One region of the Pseudomonas sp. MPR-R2A5 genome, then DNA from elsewhere that is predicted to be linked to it. Evidence: predicted binding sites of a transcription regulator. Region 1 holds the regulator's gene; each other region holds the start of a gene.
What was found. Region 1 encodes FliA, which starts transcription of late flagellar genes. Its sites were predicted from a motif close to CTAAAGTTTNNNNNNNNNNNGCCGNTAA; they were not measured.
Positions count from the first base shown of each region.

Region 1 (5,024 bases):
GCCGGTGCCGGTTTCGCGGCCACGGGGGTAGCAGTCGCCGCAGCAGCCGGGGCCACTTCGGTGAACTTGCCCTTTCCGTGCAATTCGTCGAGCAGGGCTTCGAATTCGTGATCGGAGATCAAGCCGTCGTCAGCAGGGGCCGCAGCGGCGCCCGGTGCAGCTGGCGTCGGCGCCGCGCCAGTGGCCGCGACTTCCGGCAAGGCATCGGCGGCAAAGGTGCCCTTGCCATGCAACTGGTCGAGCAACGCTTCGAATTCGTCGTCGGTGATATCGGTACTGGCCGTTGCCGCCGGCGTTTCCGGGGCAGCCGCAGTGGCCACGGCATCAGCCGCGAACTGGCCTTTGCCATGCAACTGGTCGAGCAGGGATTCGAACTCTGCGTCGGTAATGTCTTCGCTGGTCGGCTCGGCAGGCGCAGCGGCCGCGGGTGCGGGTACGGCCGACGGTGCTTCAGCCTCGGCCTTGACCGCATTGAGAGAGTCGAGCAACTGCTCGAACTCGCTGTCGGTGACATCCGCTTCGGCTTCGACCACCGGCTCTGGCGCCGCTTCCACCACCGGCGCGGCCGAGGTGTCGGCAGGTTCTGCCAGGCGCGCCAGGGCGGCCAGCAGTTCCGGGGTGGCTGCGGTGATCGGGGCACGTTCGCGCACTTCGCTGAACATGCCGTTGACCGCATCCAACGCTTCGAGGATTACATCCATTAACTCCGAGTCAACGTGACGCTCACCCTTGCGCAGGATGTCGAACACGTTTTCGGCGATGTGGCAGCACTCCACCAGCTCATGGAGCTGGAGGAAGCCGGCGCCCCCTTTTACAGTATGAAAACCGCGAAAAATTGCATTGAGCAGGTTCGCATCATCCGGGCGGCTTTCCAGCTCGACCAGTTGTTCGGACAGTTGCTCTAAAATTTCGCCGGCCTCTACAAGGAAATCCTGAAGGATTTCTTCATCGGCGCCGAAGCTCATGGGTGTGCTCCTTAGAAGCCTAAACTGGATAACAGGTCATCTACGTCATCCTGACCTGACACAACGTCTTCACGTTTATCGGCATGAATCTGCGGACCTTCACCCTTGGCGAGATGTTTTTGTGGATCTTTTTCAGAGAGGATCGCTTCGCGGTCATGTTCGATGCCGGCGAAACGGTCGACCTGGCCGGCCATGAGTACCAATTTGAGCAGGTTGCTTTCCACTTCGGTGACCAACTGGGTCACACGCTTGATCACCTGACCGGTCAGGTCCTGGTAATCCTGGGCGAGCAGAATGTCATTGAGGTTGCTGGAAACCGTACGGTTTTCCTGCTCGCTGCGTGACAGGAACCCTTCGACCCGACGGGCCAGCTCACGAAACTCTTCTGCGCCGACTTCACGGCGCATGAAACGACCCCAGTCAACGCTCAGCGCCTGGGCTTCCGTGGCCATGCCGTTGACCAGGGGCGTGGCGTTTTCCACCAGGTCCATGGTGCGGTTGGCCGCTGCCTCAGTCAGCCTGACCACATAGGACAGGCGTTCGGTGGCGTCGGTGATCTGCGAAATCTCTTCGGCTTGAGGCATGTGCGGGTCAATCTGGAAATTGACGATCGCACTGTGAAGCTCGCGTGTGAGCTTGCCCACCTCCTGGTACAGGCCGCGGTCACGGGTCTGGTTGAGCTGATGGATTAACTGCACCGCATCGCCGAACTGGCCTTTTTCAAGGCTGTCGACCAGCTGGTGAGCATGTTTTTTCAGGGTCGACTCAAAGTCGGCCTGCGATGATTCTTTTTGCTCCATAGCTCCCCCGTGGCAGCATTAGCCGTGGATGCGTTCGAAGATTTTTTCGATCTTCTCTTTCAAGGCCTGCGCAGTGAATGGTTTGACCACATAGCCGTTAACCCCGGCTTGGGCGGCTTCGATGATCTGTTCACGCTTGGCTTCGGCGGTCACCATCAGCACGGGAAGACTGCGCAGTTTTTCGTCGGCACGCACGTGGCGCAACAAGTCGATACCCGTCATGCCCGGCATGTTCCAATCGGTTACCAGAAAGTCGATGCTCCCGCTGTTGAGGATCGGAATCGCCGTAAGGCCGTCATCCGCCTCGACCGTGTTTGTGAACCCAAGGTCACGCAACAGGTTTTTTATGATCCGCCGCATCGTTGAGAAGTCATCAACGATGAGGATTTTCATGTTCTTGTCCAATTCGACCTCCAAGCAGTCTTAAACGCGCCCAGCACCTGGACGCGCCATTTCAATCAACAGGCGTTACACAAAAAGGACTGCCCAGGGCACCACGGTTAGCCCCCGCGGCGGCCAAGGCCCTCGCGGTTGCGTCTGCAGTGTCCCCACACTGCCTGTCAGCGCGCGCGCCACTCTCCCAATCGCCCCCGCAAGCGGGCCGCGCACTGGCTGTGCAGCTGGCTGACACGCGATTCGCTGACCCCCAGGACCTCACCGATTTCCTTGAGGTTCAGCTCTTCGTCGTAGTACAGCGCCAACACCAGTCGCTCACGCTCCGGCAAATTGGCAATTGCGTCGGCCAATGCGCCCTGGAAGCGTTCATCCTCCAGGTCACGCGACGGCTCCATATGCGTACTCGCGCCGTCCTCGTGCAACCCTTCGTGTTCGCCGTCCTGCAACAGGTCGTCGAAACTGAACAGGCGGCTGCCCAAGGTATCGTTCAAAATCCCGTAATAATCGTCGAGACTCAATTGGAGTTCGGCCGCAACTTCATGATCTTTAGCGTCGCGACCGGTTTTTGCTTCAATTGACCGAATTGCGTCACTGACCATGCGCGTATTGCGGTGTACCGAACGCGGCGCCCAATCGCCTTTGCGCACCTCATCGAGCATCGCGCCACGGATACGGATACCCGCATACGTCTCGAAACTCGCGCCCTTGCTCGCGTCGTATTTGGTCGACACTTCGAGAAGGCCGATCATGCCGGCCTGGATCAGGTCTTCGACCTGGACACTGGCGGGGAGGCGTGCCAGCAAGTGATAGGCGATGCGTTTGACCAAAGGCGCGTAACGCTCGATCAACTCACCCTGACTGTCACGGGCGGACTTCTTGTAGGCGTTGTAGCCGGTCGCTGTCATAGCACGGGTCCTGCGCTCGTCTGATGCACCAATCGCTCGACGAAAAACTCCAGATGCCCCCGAGGGTTGGCGGGCAACGGCCAAGTATCGACCTTCTGAGCAATAGCCTTGAACGCCAAGGCGCATTTCGAACGAGGGAACGCTTCGTAGACTGCACGCTGCTTTTGCACAGCCTTGCGCACACACTCGTCATAGGGAACTGCGCCGACGTATTGTAGGGCGACATCGAGAAAGCGATCCGTGACCTTGGTCAACTTGGCGAACAGGTTGCGGCCTTCCTGCGGGCTTTGGGCCATGTTGGCCAGCACGCGGAAGCGGTTCATGCCGTAGTCGCGGTTAAGCAGTTTGATCAGGGCATAGGCGTCGGTGATCGAGGTGGGTTCATCGCAGACCACCAGCAACACTTCCTGCGCGGCGCGCACGAAGCTGACCACCGACTCGCCGATCCCGGCGGCGGTGTCGATCACCAGCACGTCGAGGTTGTCGCCGATATCGCTGAACGCCTGGATCAGACCGGCATGCTGCGCCGGGCTCAGGTGCACCATGCTCTGGGTGCCCGAGGCGGCCGGTACGATACGGATCCCACCGGGGCCCTGGAGCAGCACATCACGCAGCTCACAGCGGCCCTCGATCACATCGGCGAGGGTATGTTTGGGCGTCAGTCCCAGCAGAACGTCGACATTCGCCAGCCCCAGGTCAGCATCCAGCAGCATGACGCGACGGCCAAGCTCTGCCAGCGCCAGGGACAAATTCACTGACACGTTAGTTTTCCCGACGCCACCTTTGCCGCCGGTCACCGCGATCACCTGTACGGGATGCATGCTGCCCATTTTATTTCTTTACCTTGTCTTGCTTAGACGCAGGCTACATGGCTTGGCCGCGTGAATCGCTTGCAGACCATCGATGTAGATACATTTCACGGTGTTCATACTGACTCAACCCACCCGTTTTGCCGGGTTGTGGTAGAGGTCAGCGAACATGTCGGCCATCGCTTCCTCGCTAGGCTCTTCTTGCATTTGCACGCTGACGGCACGGCTGACCAACTGATGACGGCGCGGCAGATGCAGGTCATCCGGGATCCGCGGCCCGTCGGTCAGGTAGGCGACCGGTAGTTCATGACTGATGGCCAGGCTCAACACCTCGCCCAGACTCGCCGTTTCATCAAGCTTAGTCAGGATGCAGCCGGCCAGCCCGCAGCGCTTGTAGCTATGGTACGCAGCGGTAAGAACTTGTTTTTGGCTGGTGGTTGCAAGCACCAGGTAATTTTTAGACTTGATGCCACGCCCGGCCAGGCTTTCCAGTTGCAGGCGCAAGGCCGGGTCGCTGGCTTGCAGCCCCGCGGTGTCGATCAGCACCACGCGTTTGCGCAGCAACGGGTCGAGCGCGTTGGCCAGCGACTGGCCCGGGTCGACGTGGGTCACCGACACATTGAGGATGCGGCCCAGGGTCTTGAGTTGCTCCTGGGCGCCGATACGGTAGCTGTCCATGCTCACCAGCGCGATATTCGAAGCGCCGTATTTGAGCACATAACGGGCCGCCAGCTTGGCCAGGGTGGTGGTCTTGCCCATGCCGGCAGGGCCGACCATGGCGATCACACCGCCCTCTTCCAGGGGTTCGATTTCCGGAGTGGCGATCATCCGCGCCAGGTGGGCCAGCAACATGCGCCAGGCCTGGCGAGGTTCTTCGATTTCGGTGGTCAGCGCCAACAGGTCGCGGGACAACGGGCCAGACAGGCCGATGCGTTGCAGGCGACGCCAGAGGTTAGCCTGGTGTGGTTTGCTGCCTTGCAACTGGGTCCAGGCCAGCGAGCCCAACTGCACTTCCAGCAATTCACGCAGGCCGTTGAGTTCAAAGCGCATCGAATCGAACACGCGCTGGTCGACTGCGGCAGCCGGCGCGGGCGCTGCAGGACGTGGCGGTTCTTTGAACGTAGGTTCGACCAGCGGCTCGGCAGCGGT
Region 1 covers NZ_JBXAFK010000043.1:64,096-69,119, forward strand. The annotation lists gene AC1Q6I_RS25975 (chemotaxis protein CheA) at 1-965, opposite strand, end outside; gene AC1Q6I_RS25980 (protein phosphatase CheZ) at 977-1,765, opposite strand; gene AC1Q6I_RS25985 (chemotaxis response regulator CheY) at 1,784-2,158, opposite strand; gene fliA (RNA polymerase sigma factor FliA) at 2,326-3,066, opposite strand; gene fleN (flagellar synthesis regulator FleN) at 3,063-3,896, opposite strand; gene flhF (flagellar biosynthesis GTPase FlhF) at 4,002-5,024, opposite strand, start outside.

Region 2 (5,024 bases), on a different contig from region 1:
GAAATATCCAGCAGCTTGCCGCTGACCGGGGCCTTGAGTTTCTCGCCGCCCAGCTCGATATTGACCAGTTGGGCCAGCTTCAGTGCCGCGCGGAAGGCATTGCGGCGCTGGTGGTAGACCACCTCGCCCGGCATGGCGCCGGTGTAGATGCGATGGCCATCTTTTTCGCTGATGGTCAGGGTGCCATTGCTTTCCCAGGCGACGCGTACGCCGTCGTGAAAGCCTTCGATGCGGAAGGGTTCGCCATTCTCAAGGTGGCGTTCGCCATCACGCGGGATCATTTCGTCCAGGGCCAGGGTCTTGCTGTCCCGATCGACATCGACCAGGTAGCTCTGGAAGCGCTGGCTGCGTTCGTGGAAGGTGATGATCAGCGGATCATGGCTTTCTTGCAGCATTCGCAAGGTGCCGGCGATTTCCAGAGGCGTGGTGAGCACCTTGGGTGGCTGCGGAGCATCTTCCGCATTAAGGGCGTTGAACACGGTTCTTCCATCTCCAGACAAAATACGACTACACGCAAGAACCGGCATTTTGCCAGTATGTGGCGGGCCTTGGATAGGCTGTGCCGAAAACGGGCGTCAGGCTTGGCTGCGGGTGCTTGGTTTGACCAAGCGTGAGGTAGAGCCTTGGGCGTTGTACAGCGCCGGTGGCTCACCGCCGTGGAGTATACGCAGCTGGTTGGCGGTCGTAGCTTGCTGAAGCTGGATCGACTGGCCGTTGAGCAGGTTGACTTCCTGGCACTGGCTGAGCAATTGGTTGAGTTCTTTGCTTTGGGCCAGCAGTTGATCGCCGACCGAGGAGTGGCTGGCCAGTTGGGCGAGGCCGTCGTGATCGGCCGGCAGGCCCAGGCTGGTGAGAATCTGGCTGCGCTTCTTGCCATGCTGTTCCAGCAGGACAATCAGCGACTGTTTGCGCGCCAGGATATCTTCCAGCAGCGGCATATCCCGGCCGTAGAGGGCCAGGGTCTCTTCTTTCAGCAGCTCGAGCAATTGTTGCGTCGGCGCCAGATCATCAATGATCAGTTGAAGCAAGGTTTCGTCGTGGTGCATGGCTGGCCTTGGTTTTAAGCGTCCAAAAGCCCTGCGCAGGCCTTTGCCTAGCGCTCGGCTTCGAAGTTAAGCAGCTTGCTGGCTACACGGTTGCTGTCGACTTTATAGCTGCCATCGGCGATAGCCTGTTTCAATTCGGCCACGCGGGCTTTATTGACCACAGGTTGGTCGCGCAGCGAGTCAGTGACCTTCTGCAACTGTTGAGCCTCATTGCTCAGGTGTACGGATTCCCCGCTTTGGCTGGCGCTGGCCTGTTCTGTCTTGGCAGGCAGAGGCTGGGCCTTGGCTTCTACGCTGTCCTTGGTGCCGCTGGTGCGCGTAGTGCCTGGCAATGCCGGGGAGTTATTCAAACGACTGAAATCGATGACCATGATAATTAAAAACCTCTGGGTATTTGGACGCTTGCCATGTTTTCGGCCATACCCGGACAAACTTTAGGCTCGATTGACAATAAACCTGCACGCGCAACATCTGGCACACAGTGTAGGAAAAGCTGGCGTCCTATTCCAGTGATCTATAAAGCAACCTCGACTTGTCCGGGGGCTGTCACCCGTGCCTTGATGACACGATTGGAGTTGAGGTTCTTGACACGTATCTGCTCACTCATGCCTCCGTTGGACAGCGCTTCACCCGGCATTTTCACATTCAAGCCGCCGCTGCTCGCGGAAATTACCACCTGGTCACCCTTGCGAACCACCTCGGCCTGCTCCAGATGGACCAGGGTAATGACCTGATCGGTGACCATTGGTCGGGTAAGTTTCTGCCCGATGGCCTGATCGACCGACGTCAGATAGCCCTGGTTGATCAAACTGATGTCGCGTTCACGCAAGGCCACGTCCTCGAAACCGATGATGCCAGTGCGTTTCAACGGTCTTACCACCACCACGACATCGCGGAACAACTTGACCTGCGCTGGCACAAACACGGTCCAGGGCGCGGCGCCCTCGCAGCGAACCTTCACCGTCACACGGCCGATAGGCTGTGCGGGGCTTTCCAGGGACGCTGTCAATTCCTTGTCGCACATTGGCATGCGCAAGCGCGGGTCTAGCTGGTTGACCTGGATTTCATAGCGCCCAGGTGTCTGGGTGGTCGCCAGATAATCTTCTACAGTGAACTCAAGAAAGCCTTGAGTGACGCCGATAAGTAGATCAGGCAAGGTGACGTTATCTGCGCGGGCCGTGGTTCCCAGGCTCAAGGCAAGCAACGCCATCGAGACGCAGAGCAATCTGCGGCTGCGTGGGAGGCGAAGGCGTCGGGAAACTGTCGTTTTAATGTCCATAGCCAATAAATAGCAAAGCTCGTGCCGTTTAGTATTGGGTACGCGTCGTACCCCCGAAGGTTTTAGCGTAGGAGTCTGGGCATGGCAGGTGTAATGGATTCAGTAAACCAGCGCACACAGCTGGTAGGGCAGAATCGCCTGGAGTTGTTGCTGTTTCGTCTGGACGGCAAGCAGCTATACGGCATCAATGTGTTCAAAGTGCGGGAAGTGCTGCAGTGCCCCAAGCTGACGATCATGCCCAAGTCCAGTCCGGTGGTGTGTGGCGTGGCCAACATCCGTGGCGCGACCATCCCGATTCTTGACCTGGCCTTGGCGACAGGGTCGTCCGGTCTGCAGGATCGCGAGAACCCGTTTGTGATCATTACCGAATACAACACCAAGACCCAGGGTTTCCTGGTGCGCTCGGTGGAACGCATCGTCAACATGAACTGGGAAGAAATTCATCCGCCACCCAAGGGCACCGGTCGCGATCACTACCTCACGGCAGTGACGCGGGTGGACAACCAGCTTGTAGAAATTATCGACGTGGAGAAAATCCTCGCCGAAGTGGCGCCCACCTCTGAATCGATTTCGGTCGGTGTGGTGGACGCCGATACCGCGCACAAGGCGATTTCCTTGCGCGTACTGACGGTGGACGATTCTTCGGTGGCGCGTAAGCAGGTGACCCGTTGCCTGCAAACCGTCGGCGTGGACGTGGTGGCGCTCAATGATGGTCGCCAGGCGTTGGATTACCTGCGCAAGCTGGTCGATGAAGGCAAGAAGCCTGAAGAAGAATTCTTGATGATGATCTCCGACATCGAGATGCCGGAAATGGACGGCTACACCCTCACGGCTGAGATACGTAACGATCCACGCATGCAAAAATTGCATATCATCCTGCATACTTCGTTGTCGGGCGTATTCAATCAGGCGATGGTCAAGAAGGTCGGTGCCGACGACTTTCTGGCCAAATTCCGCCCTGATGACCTGGCATCCCGGGTAGTCGACCGGATCAAGGCAGCAGATCACGGCTAGGGGCTTTTTCCCTGGCGGTCACACGATTTAAGAGGCGGTATCTTTGTCTACGGGTAATTTGGATTTCGAACAGTTCCGGGTCTTCCTGGAAAAAGCCTGTGGCATATTGCTTGGTGAAAACAAGCAATACCTGGTATCCAGCCGTCTCAACAAGCTGATGGAACAGCAGGGCATCAAGTCCCTGGGTGAGTTGGTCCAGCGGATCCAGAGCCAGCCGCGCAGTGGGCTCAAGGAAATGGTGGTCGATGCCATGACCACCAACGAAACCCTGTGGTTTCGCGACACATACCCCTTCGAGGTGCTCAAGAGCAAAGTGTTGCCGGAGGCGATCAAGGCCAGCCCGGGCCAGCGCTTGCGCATCTGGTCGGCAGCCTGTTCTTCGGGGCAGGAACCGTACTCGATTTCGATGACCATCGATGAATTCGAGCGGACCAACATGGGCCAGCTGAAGGCCGGTGCGCAAATTGTGGCGACGGATTTATCCGGCACCATGCTCACCAACTGCAAGACCGGCGAGTACGACAGCCTGGCCCTGGGGCGTGGCCTGTCCCAGGAGCGCCTGCAACGTTACTTCGACCCGAAAGGGGCGGGGCGCTGGGCGGTCAAGGCGCCGATCAAGAACCGAGTGGAGTTTCGCTCGTTCAACCTGCTCGACAGCTACGCCAGCCTGGGCAAGTTCGACATAGTGTTCTGCCGCAACGTGCTGATCTACTTCTCTGCCGAAGTGAAGAAAGACATCTTGCTGCGCATCCACGGCACCCTCAAGCGCGGCGGTTACCTGTTCCTCGGTGCATCCGAAGCGTTGAACGGCCTGCCCGATCATTTCCAGATGGTGCAGTGCAGCCCGGGGATCATCTACCAGGCCAAGTAATAAAGAATGTGGGAGGGGGCTCGCCCCCGATAGCAGTGGTTCAGTTGATGTATCTATCACTGATACACCGCTATCGGGGGCAAGCCCCCTCCTACATTTTTTTTGCGGCAAAGTTGAAGAAAGCGGCAACTCCCCATTGCCGCTTTACTGGCGTCACGCGGAAAACGGTTGCCGCTTTTCTGGCATTGCCGTCGGCAAGCTCCCCGCAACCCCTTGATATCCGGGCTTTCACAAGATTGGCATGCACCTTGCTATAACCCTGTTAACGCACAGCAGGTCAGCCTAAAGGTTTCCGCCATGAGCATCAGCTTCGATAAAGCGCTCGGTATCCATGAACAAGCCCTGGGCTTCCGCGCCCAGCGCGCCGAAGTCCTGGCCAACAACATTGCCAACGCCGATACCCCGAACTACAAGGCTCGGGACCTGGACTTCTCCGCCGTGCTCGCAGCACAGCAGGACAAGACCAAGAACGGCACCTTCGCCTTGAACATGACCAACAGCCGTCATATTGAAGCGCAAGGCCTGAGCAGTGGTGACGAGTCGCTGCTGTATCGCACGCCGATGCAGCCATCCATCGACCAGAACACCGTCGACGCCCAGCTGGAGCAATCGGCCTATGCCGAAAACTCGGTGAACTTCCAGGCCAGCTTTACCCTGCTCAACAGCAAATTCAAAGGGCTGATGTCAGCCCTGCGTGGAGAGTAAGCCATGTCCCTGTCCAGTGTTTTCAATATTGCCGGTAGTGGCATGAGCGCTCAAACCACGCGCCTCAACACCGTCGCCAGTAACATCGCCAACGCCGAGACCGTGTCTT
Region 2 covers NZ_JBXAFK010000009.1:60,410-65,433, reverse strand. The annotation lists gene AC1Q6I_RS09450 (flagellar brake protein) at 1-479, opposite strand, end outside; gene AC1Q6I_RS09445 (flagella synthesis protein FlgN) at 576-1,046, opposite strand; gene flgM (flagellar biosynthesis anti-sigma factor FlgM) at 1,094-1,417, opposite strand; gene flgA (flagellar basal body P-ring formation chaperone FlgA) at 1,561-2,325, opposite strand; gene AC1Q6I_RS09430 (chemotaxis protein CheV) at 2,407-3,339, shown strand; gene cheR (protein-glutamate O-methyltransferase CheR) at 3,383-4,210, shown strand; gene flgB (flagellar basal body rod protein FlgB) at 4,508-4,915, shown strand; gene flgC (flagellar basal body rod protein FlgC) at 4,919-5,024, shown strand, end outside.
Region 2: a site for FliA is predicted at 1,457-1,484, ahead of flgM (flagellar biosynthesis anti-sigma factor FlgM). Genes of this name have one in related genera too.

Region 3 (5,024 bases), on a different contig from region 1:
GGAATACCTGACGTTCGGGAAAAGCCAGCAGGCGTTGCTGGGTTGAGCAGGGTTTTTATTCTGTCTGTGCGGTCTGAAATGCTGGCTGTGTTTCAGGCTCCTGGCGAATCATGCGTTTCATTTTTGCCTCAAACGCCCACGTCAGGCTGACGGCCGCGCAGGCCAGGCCCAGCGCCAAGCCCCACCATACGCCAGTCGGCCCCCAGCCCAAGGTGAAGGCCATCAACCAGGCGGAGGGCGCGCCGATCAACCAGTAGCAGCCAAGCCCCACCAGGAACGTGGTCTTGGCGTCTTTGAGCCCGCGGATACAGCCCATGGCGATGGTCTGCACGCCGTCGAACAGCTCGAACCAGGCGGCGACGGCCAGCAGGCTGACAGCCAGCACGATGACATCGTGAAACGCCGGGTCGTTATGGTCGAGGAACAGCCCGATCAGCGGGTCTGAAAACAGCCAAAACACCAGGGCAAACCCCAGCATCACCACTGCGCCGAAGCCGATGCCGACCCGGCCAGCCATGCGCGCCTGCAGCAGTTGGGCGGCGCCATAATGCTGGCCGATGCGCATGGTCACCGCGTAGGACAACCCCGCCGGAACCATGAATGCCACCGAAACTATCTGCAGGGCAATCTGATGCGCCGCCAATTGCGTACTGCCCATGGTGCCCATGCACAGTGCGGCGAAGGCAAACAGCCCGACTTCCACTGCATAAGTACCGCCAATCGGCAGGCCCAGGCGCCACAACTCGCGCAGGTATTGAGTGTTGAGACGCAGCAGGCCGCTGCTTAGCGGGTAGGCCGCATACGCCCGGTTGCTGCGGATGTACCACATCAGCGCCAGTGCCATGCTGTTGGCGACGATCGCCGTGACCAGGCCGATGCCCATCAAGCCAAGTTTCGGCAAGCCGAACATGCCTTCGATCAAGGCATGGTTGAGCAAGTAGTTGACCACCGTGCCGCCGAGGCTGATCACCATGACCGGTGTGGCCTTGCCGATGGCGCTGGTAAAACCGCGCAGGGCCATGAAACTCAGGTAGCCGGGCAGGGCGAACGGTAGGATCGTCAGGAATTGCCCCGCCGAGTGCACGTTGGTTTCGGTTTGGCCGAACATCAACAGCACCGGCTTGAGGTTCCACAGCAGCAAGGCCGCCACCAGCGCCATCAGCCACGCGAGCCATAGCCCGGCCTGGGTCAGGCGCGTGGCGCCTTCGATATCGCCCGCGCCGTGGCGGATGGCAACCAGGGTGCCCACGGCGGCAATCACGCCGATGCAAAAAATCGCTACGAACGAATACGTCGCCGCGCCGAGGCCGCCGCCGGCCAGGGCTTCAGGGCTCAGGCGCGCCATCATCAGGGTGTCGGTCAGCACCATCAGCATGTGCGCCAACTGGGAAGCAATCAACGGCCCTGACAACCGCAGAATGGCCCAGAGTTCGGTACGTGCCGGATGCCGCATGATCATCACGCTCAGAAAGTCAGAGAATTGGGGAGGGGTTGATTCTCGGCGCTCTCAGCCCATTGCACAAAGGGATAAAAGCGATCGTTTGCATGATTAAAACTCATGCCTGATTGATTCTGGTAGGGTTTGCCCATTGCGCTGTCGGAGCTTTCCCTATGTCTCGTCGTCTTCCTCCGCTGTATGCCTTGCGGGCCTTTGAAGCCGCATCGCGGCACAACTCCTTCACCCGCGCCGCTGAAGAACTGTCGATTACGCAAAGCGCAGTGAGCCGGCACATCCGCACCCTGGAAGAGCACTTCGCCTGCCGCCTGTTCCAGCGCAGCGGCCGTAACCTGCAGCTCACCGAAGCCGCGCGCCTGCTGTTGCCTGGCGTGCGCGAGGGATTTGCCGCGCTGGAACGGGCCTGTCATACCCTCAATGCCGAAGACGACATCCTGCGTATGAAAGCGCCGTCCACCTTGACCATGCGCTGGCTGCTGGCGCGCCTGAGTCGCTTCCGGCATTTGCAGCCGGGCAACGAGGTGCAACTGACCAGCGCATGGATGAGCGTGGATGAAGTGGACTTCAATCAGGAGCCATTCGATTGCGCGGTGTTGTTGAGCGATGGGCATTTTCCGGCGGATTGGGAGGCCAGCTACCTGTTCCCGGAGTTATTGATTCCGGTGGGTGCGCCGAACCTGTTGAGTGACGGTCCCTGGGACGTGAGCCGCCTGGCCACCGCCGAGTTGCTGCACCCCACGCCCGACCGTCGGGACTGGCGCAGTTGGCTGGAGCGCATGGGCCTGGCTTCCCAGGTGTCGCTCAAGGGTGGGCAGGTGTTCGATACCCTGGAGCTGGGCATGATCGCCGCTGCGCGCGGCTACGGGGTGTCCATGGGCGATTTACTGATGGTGGCCGAGGACGTCGCCCAGGGAAGGCTGAGCCTGCCGTGGCCAACGGCTGTCGCCAGTGGTGAAAGTTACTACCTGGTGTGGCCGAAAACCCGCCCGGGTGGCGAGCGCTTGCGTCGGCTGGCGGAGTTTCTGCAGGGCGAAGTGCAGGCGATGGTGCTGCCGGCAGTCGAGCGTCTCGATTGAATCGCTTCAGCGCTTTCTCGCAACCGTTTGCGTGATACCCCTGTGAATAGCTCAAGTATTGCCCAAGCCCGCCGAAGTAGGGGTGTTGGAACTATCGTGCACCAACGTTACCCACCAGATAATTCGCCGAGCAGCGCTATGAGATCAGGATGATCCTGGCCTCGGCCAGGAGCTGTCATGTCTCAACCTCGTGCCCGGATCGCTTCCCAGTTAGGTCTCGCATTAGCCGTGATTCTGGCTGTCGTTATCAGCGGCAGCACTGTTTTCGCCTTGCGTTCCCTTGACTCCGCCAACCTCGCCACCCGCGAGGAGCACTTGGCCAGCGAGGCGCGCTTGCTTGCCGACCAACTCAATACCTTCCACAGCACCTTGCGCGAGAGCACTCAGCGTTTGAGCGGGCTGTTTGAAAAGCGTTTCGGCGCGGGTTTGAGCGTGCACGGTGATCAGCAGATGGCTGTGGCTGGCGTACAGACCCCGGCCCTCTACCTGGGCAGTGACCTGTTGAACAATGATTTCGATGAGGTCGATGAATTCAAGGACACCTCCGGCGGCGTGGCCACCGTGTTTGTGCGCAGCGGCGAAGACTTTATCCGCATCAGCACCTCCCTGACCAAACAGGATGGCAGCCGCGCCATCGGTACGGCCCTGGACCACCAGCACCCGGCCTATCAGCGCCTGCTCGCGGGGCAGAGTTATGTCGGCCGCGCCGTGTTGTTCGAACGTTCCTACATGACCCAGTACACGCCCGTGCGTGACGCGGCTGGCAAAGTTATCGCGGTGTTGTTTGTCGGCTTCGACTACACCGACGCGCAGAACGCGCAGTTCGACAACCTCAAGCGCTTCCGCATCGGCCAGACCGGTTCACTGGCCCTGTTGGATGAACAGAAACGCTGGCTGGTGCCACCCGCAGGCGTGCAGGCGCTGGATCAAGCGGTTCCGGTGATGCTGGACCTGGCCAAGACCCCAGGCAAGGGCCGCTTCTGGAGCGACAAGAACGAAGATTTCTACAGTGTCTCGGTGCCGTTCGAGGGCGGCCCGTGGTCGGTGGTTGCGAGCATGCCCAAGGCCGAGATTCGCTCGGTGACCTGGGGCGTCGGTATTCGCCTGGTGATCGGCAGTGTGCTGGCGATGCTGCTGGCGGTGGGGGCAACGGTCTGGTTGTTGCGCAGCAAGCTGGCCCCCTTGAGTGACCTGGTACGCCAGGCCGAAGCCCTGGGCGCGGGTGACTTGAGCGTACGCCTCAATGTGTCCAGCCATGACGAGATCGGCCAACTGGCACGCAGCTTCAACCAGATGGGGGAAGCGCTGTCGACCATGGTTTCGCATATCCGCAAGGCGGCTGAAGAGGTCAACGGCCGTGCCCAGGCACTGTCCGGGTTATCCGGCGGCGCCTATGAAGGCATGGAGCAGCAGTCTGGCGAGATCACCAGCATGGCCGGCGCGGTCGAAGAGTTCAGCGCCACCTCACTGAATATCGCTGACAACATGGGCAATACCGAACGCCTGGCCCAGGAAAATGCCCAGCAGACCCGTATCGGGCGCACGTCCATGCAAGAGGCGTCGTCGTCCCTGGAGCATATCGCGACCGCGCTGAACAGCACTGCCACCGTCATCAACACCCTGGGCCAGCGCTCCCAGGAAATTGGCGGCATCGTCGGGGTGATCACCGCGATTGCCGAACAGACCAACCTCCTGGCACTGAACGCCGCCATCGAAGCCGCCCGCGCCGGTGAACAAGGCCGTGGCTTTGCGGTGGTGGCCGATGAAGTGCGCAACCTGGCGTCGCGCACCCGCCAGGCGACCGACGAAATTTCCGGGATGATCCAGAGCATCCAGCAGGAAACCGGCAACGCCATCAGCACCATGGAACACGGCAATGCACTGATGCAGGAAGGCCTGGCGCGTAATGCCGACGTGGCTTCGGCGCTGGCGCGGATCGACGAGCAAAGCCGCTCGGCCGGTCAGCAGTTTGCTGCGATCACCACCGCCACCCAGGAACAGAGCAGCACGGCGACCTTGCTGAGCAGCAACTTGCAGAGCATTGCGCTGGCCAACAGCGAGCAGCGTGAGGTGGTGTCCAACCTGGCCATTACCGCCAAGGAACTGGAGACGCTGGCGGCAAGCTTGCGGCACGAGGTGGATCGTTTTCGTTGAAGGCGGCCCAGGGCGTGTGTCTAGCGGGTCTTGAGCGCGTTAGCCAGGCGCAGCATGGCGATTTCGATTTCATGGGCGGTCAAGGACGAGTAGCCCAATAGCCAGCCCTGTTTCTGTGCGGTGCCGGCGTATAGCCGACTCAGGCCGGACAGTTGCACACCCGCGCTGGCGGCCTTGTGGATGGTTTTTTCTTCCGACCAACCCTCATGGAGCACGCAGGGAATTTGCAGCCCGCCTTGGGGGCGGCATGCCGTGACCACGCCGTCCAGATGCTTGCCGATGGCATCGAGCATGACGGTTTGGCGCCCGGCGTAGAGTTTGCGCATTGCGCGCACATG
Region 3 covers NZ_JBXAFK010000068.1:7,913-12,936, reverse strand. The annotation lists gene AC1Q6I_RS31805 (putative bifunctional diguanylate cyclase/phosphodiesterase) at 1-46, shown strand, start outside; gene AC1Q6I_RS31800 (NorM family multidrug efflux MATE transporter) at 56-1,459, opposite strand; gene AC1Q6I_RS31795 (LysR substrate-binding domain-containing protein) at 1,612-2,532, shown strand; gene AC1Q6I_RS31790 (methyl-accepting chemotaxis protein) at 2,710-4,686, shown strand; gene pdxR (MocR-like pyridoxine biosynthesis transcription factor PdxR) at 4,707-5,024, opposite strand, start outside.
Region 3: a site for FliA is predicted at 2,583-2,610, ahead of AC1Q6I_RS31790 (methyl-accepting chemotaxis protein). Genes of this name have one in related genera too.

Region 4 (5,024 bases), on a different contig from region 1:
CGAGGCAGGCGCATTTGCCGCATTGGCTGGCAACGCCGGTGGTTTCACGCACTTCTTTGTAGCTGCAGCAACCTTCATAGATTGCTTCGCGGATTTGTCCGTCGGTGACGCCAGTGCAGAGGCAGACATACATAAGGGAGAACCGTCGCGGGTTGAGGCTTAAGTGCGATGGATCTTAATGTTAACGAGAATGATTGTCAAAGTAGAATTGTAGGTCTTTAGGCTAAACGCCCGCGCGCTGACGAACGGTTTTTTCAGTGTATGATGTTCGGTCTTCACGAAGCGTGACTGCGTCACAGGTCTGTCGCTTAGGTGCGACAGACTCGAGGCCGGTCCTTTTACTTCAATCGTCACCCCTACATCAGGAGATAACCCATGAGCGTACTCGTCGGTAAACAAGCCCCGGATTTCGACGTCCCAGCCGTCCTCGGCAATGGCGAAATCGTTGACAGCTTCAAATTGTCTGAAGCCATCAAAGGCAAATACGGCCTGGTGTTTTTCTACCCGCTGGACTTCACCTTTGTCTGCCCTTCGGAACTGATCGCCCTGGATCACCGCATGGCCGATTTCAAGGCGCGCAATGTTGAAGTGGTCGCCGTTTCCATCGACTCCCATTTCACCCACAACGCCTGGCGTAACACTGCCATCAATGATGGCGGCATCGGCAAAGTCCAATACACCATGGCTGCCGACATGAAGCACGACATCGCCAAGGCCTACGACGTTGAGTCCGAAGGCGGCGTGGCTTTCCGTGGCGCGTTCCTGATCGATGACAAGGGCGTTGTGCGCTCGCAGATCATCAACGACCTGCCGCTGGGCCGTAACATGGAAGAGCTGATCCGTCTGGTCGACGCCCTGCAATTCCACGAAGAACACGGCGAAGTCTGCCCTGCCAACTGGAAAAAAGGCGATAAGGGCATGAACGCTTCGCCTGAAGGTGTTGCGGCTTACCTGACCGAGAACGCTGGCAAGCTGTAAGCCAGATTCCGGGTAAAAAAAACCGGCCTGAGAGGGCCGGTTTTTTTATGCGCGGGCGATGAACTCAGTCGCTGAAGTCTTCCCAGCCACCCATCTGTTTCCAACGGTTGACGATACCGCAGAACAGTTCGGCGGTCTTTTCAGTGTCGTAGCGGGCCGAATGGGCTTCGCGTCCGTCAAAGTCGATACCGGCCGCCTGGCAGGCTTTGGCCAAGACGGTCTGGCCATAGGCCAGGCCGGCCAGGGTCGCCGTGTCAAAGCTGGAGAACGGGTGGAACGGGTTGCGCTTCATGTCCAGGCGCGCCACTGCGGCGTTGAGGAAGCCCAGGTCGAAGCTGCTGTTGTGACCCACCAGGATCGCGCGTTTGCAGCCATTGGCCTTCAATGCCTTGCGCACGCCACGAAAGATATCGGTCAGCGCCGCTTCTTCACTGACTGCCATGCGCAATGGGTGATCAAGCTTGATCCCGGTGAACTCCAGGGCCGCGGCTTCGATATTGGCGCCTTCGAACGGTTCAACCCGGAAGAAATGCGTGTGTTCCGGGAACACGAAGCCCTGTTCATCCATGCCAATGGTGGTGGCCGCGATTTCCAGCAGGGCATCGGTGGCGCAGTTGAAGCCCCCGGTTTCTACGTCGATGACAACCGGCAGATAGCCGCGAAACCGCTCGGCCATCGGGTGACGGGAGCCGCCCCCGCTATGCTCGTGTTCGTCGTCGTAATGGTCTTCACTCACTTGCTTTCCTCCAGCAGGCGCCAGCGCAGTGTTTCACCGGCGCGCAGCGGGATAACAGTCAGCTCGCCAAACGGCAGGCTGGCAGGGGCGGTCCAGTCTTCACGGACCAGGGTAATGCGATCGGTATTCGCCGGCAGGCCATAGAAACGTGGACCGTTGAGGCTGGCGAAGCCTTCGAGCTTGTCCAGGGCATTGCGCTGTTCGAACGCTTCGGCATACAGCTCGATGGCGGCATACGCGGTGTAGCACCCGGCACAACCGCATGCGGCTTCCTTGGCGTGCTGGGCATGGGGAGCCGAGTCGGTACCGAGGAAGAACTTCGGGTTGCCGCTGGTGGCGGCGTCCAGCAAGGCCACCTGGTGGGTATTGCGCTTGAGAATCGGCAGGCAATAGAAGTGCGGCCGAATCCCGCCCACCAGCATGTGGTTGCGGTTGTAGAGCAGGTGATGCGCAGTGATGGTCGCGCCCACGTTGACCGAGGCCTCGGTGACGAACTGCACGGCATCCGCCGTGGTGATGTGTTCGAACACCACCTTGAGCGTGGGGAACAGCTCGACCACGCGGCGCATGTGCTCGTCGATGAAGATCTTCTCGCGATCGAACACGTCGACGTCGCCACGGGTGACTTCACCGTGGATCAACAGCGGCATGCCAACTTCAGCCATGGCTTCGATGGCGGGCAGGATCTTATCGATGCTGGTCACGCCTGAGTCGGAGTTGGTGGTTGCGCCCGCCGGGTACAGCTTGGCGGCGTGCACGAAACCGCAGGCCTTGGCCTCACGAATTTCGTCGGGCTGGGTGCGGTCGGTCAGGTAGAGCACCATCAGCGGTTCGAAGCGGCTGCCGGCCGGCCGCGCAGCGAGGATACGCTGGCGATAGGCGTCGGCTTGCTCGGCATTGCGCACCGGAGGTACCAGGTTAGGCATGATGATGGCGCGGCCAAACGTACGCGCTACATCGGCCACGGTTTGGGGCAACGCAGCACCATCGCGAAGATGAATATGCCAGTCGTCGGGACGCAGCAGGGTCAGGCGGTCGGACATTGGGGATTCCAGGCGGGTCAATCTGGTGGGAATGCTACCGGAAAAGACTCTTGCAGGCACTCGCTATCAAGTTTTGCAGGATGCGACCGATATCCCTGGGTATGCCTTAACGATGTATGACGCTTTGAAGTGTTGTAGAAACCAGTGGAGCCTCCCGTGCGCCAGCATTATCTAGCCCTGCTCAGTGTGTTCGCCAGCCTGCCTGCGATGGCCCTCACGTTCCAGACACGTCTGGAAAATATTGAGTGGAAGGTGGAAGGCGACCAATTCGAGTGCCGCCTGACCCAGCCGATCACCGATTTCGGCTCGGGTGAGTTCGTGCGCCGGGCCGGCGAGCAGGCCACGTTCCGTTTGAAAGCCTACAGCGGCGCGTTGGGCGCGGGCTCGGCCACGTTGCTGGCGGCCGCTGCGCCCTGGCAACCGGGCCGGGGCGATATCAACCTCGGCGCCGTGCACGCGGGCAGTGGCGATGTTCTGTTCAACAGTTCCCAGGCCCAGGCCGGGCGCCTGTTCACCGGTTTGCTCGAGGGGCGCAGCCCGACCGTGCGGCATTACGCCCGCGAGGGCGGCTATTCGGAAATTCGCCTGTTACCGGTGAAATTCAACAAGGCCTATAACGACTATCAACTGTGCACCGCCAAGCTGTTACCGATGAATTACGATCAGGTCAAACAGACCGAAATCGGCTTCCCCGGTGGTGGCATCGAACTGGATGCTGCGGCCAAGCGCAAGCTGGCGGTGATTCTCGCGTTCATGAAAGCCGACCCGACGGTGAACCATATCGAGTTGAACGGCCACTCCGACAACAGCGGCAATCGCCTGACCAACCGCGATGTGTCGCGCCGGCGTGCCCTGGCGGTGATGGACTACTTCAAGGCCAATGGTATCCAGGAGTCGCAGATCACGATGCGCTTCCATGGCGAAAGCTACCCCCTGGCGCCTAATACCAACGCCGCCAACCGCGCCCGTAACCGCCGCGTGAACATTCAGCTCGAGCGCGTTGCCGTTCCGGACAAAACGGCGCCCCAGGCCAAGGCCCCCAGCAACCCTGCTGCCACGTCATAAGGTGCGACCATCGGTCGCTCGGTCGACATAATCTGTCGCTTTATCTTCATTTGCTGTCGCGCCCCTGTAAATTCACGGTTTTGGTCGGTAGAATCGACGCCTTTCCGTAAAACCCCGTGGAGTGATGGCATGGCCGACGTAAACAAGGTCGTTCTCGCGTATTCCGGCGGCCTGGACACTTCGGTGATCCTCAAGTGGCTGCAGGATACTTATAACTGTGAAGTGGTGACCTTCACCGCTGACCTGGGTCAGGGCGAAGAGGTCGAACCTGCACGTGCCAAGGCGCAAGCCATGGGCGTGAAAGAGATCTACATTGACGACCTGCGCGAAGAGTTCGTCCGCGATTTCGTTTTCCCGATGTTTCGCGCCAACACCGTCTACGAAGGTGAGTACCTGCTGGGTACTTCCATCGCACGCCCGCTGATCGCCAAGCGCTTGATCGAAATCGCCAACGAAACCGGCGCTGACGCCATTTCCCATGGTGCCACCGGCAAGGGCAACGACCAGGTACGCTTCGAATTGGGCGCCTACGCGCTGAAGCCTGGTGTGAAAGTGATTGCTCCTTGGCGTGAGTGGGACCTGCTGTCCCGTGAAAAGCTGATGGATTACGCTGAAAAGCACGCAATCCCGATCGAGCGTCATGGCAAGAAGAAATCCCCGTACTCGATGGATGCCAACCTGCTGCACATCTCCTATGAAGGCGGCGTGCTGGAAGACACCTGGACCGAGCACGAAGAAGACATGTGGAAATGGACCGTCTCCCCGGAGAACGCTCCCGACAAGCCGCAATACCTGGAACTGACCTACCGCAACGGCGATATCGTCGCGCTGGACGGTGTCGAAATGACCCCGGCCACCGTGCTGGCGACCTTGAACCGTATCGGTGGCGCGCACGGTATCGGCCGTCTCGACATCGTCGAGAACCGCTACGTGGGCATGAAGTCCCGTGGCTGCTATGAAACCCCGGGTGGCACCATCATGCTGCGCGCTCACCGCGCCATCGAATCCATCACCCTGGATCGCGAAGTGGCTCACCTCAAAGACGAGCTGATGCCCAAGTACGCCAGCCTGATCTACACCGGCTACTGGTGGAGCCCTGAGCGCCTGATGCTGCAACAGATGATCGATGCTTCCCAGGTCCACGTGAACGGCGTTGTACGTCTGAAGCTGTACAAGGGCAATGTGATCGTTACTGGTCGTAA
Region 4 covers NZ_JBXAFK010000021.1:31,133-36,156, forward strand. The annotation lists gene AC1Q6I_RS16235 (bacterioferritin-associated ferredoxin) at 1-133, opposite strand, end outside; gene AC1Q6I_RS16240 (peroxiredoxin) at 376-978, shown strand; gene rnt (ribonuclease T) at 1,043-1,714, opposite strand; gene pyrC (dihydroorotase) at 1,711-2,757, opposite strand; gene AC1Q6I_RS16255 (flagellar protein MotY) at 2,914-3,822, shown strand; gene AC1Q6I_RS16260 (argininosuccinate synthase) at 3,952-5,024, shown strand, end outside.
Region 4: a site for FliA is predicted at 2,823-2,850, ahead of AC1Q6I_RS16255 (flagellar protein MotY). Genes of this name have one in related genera too.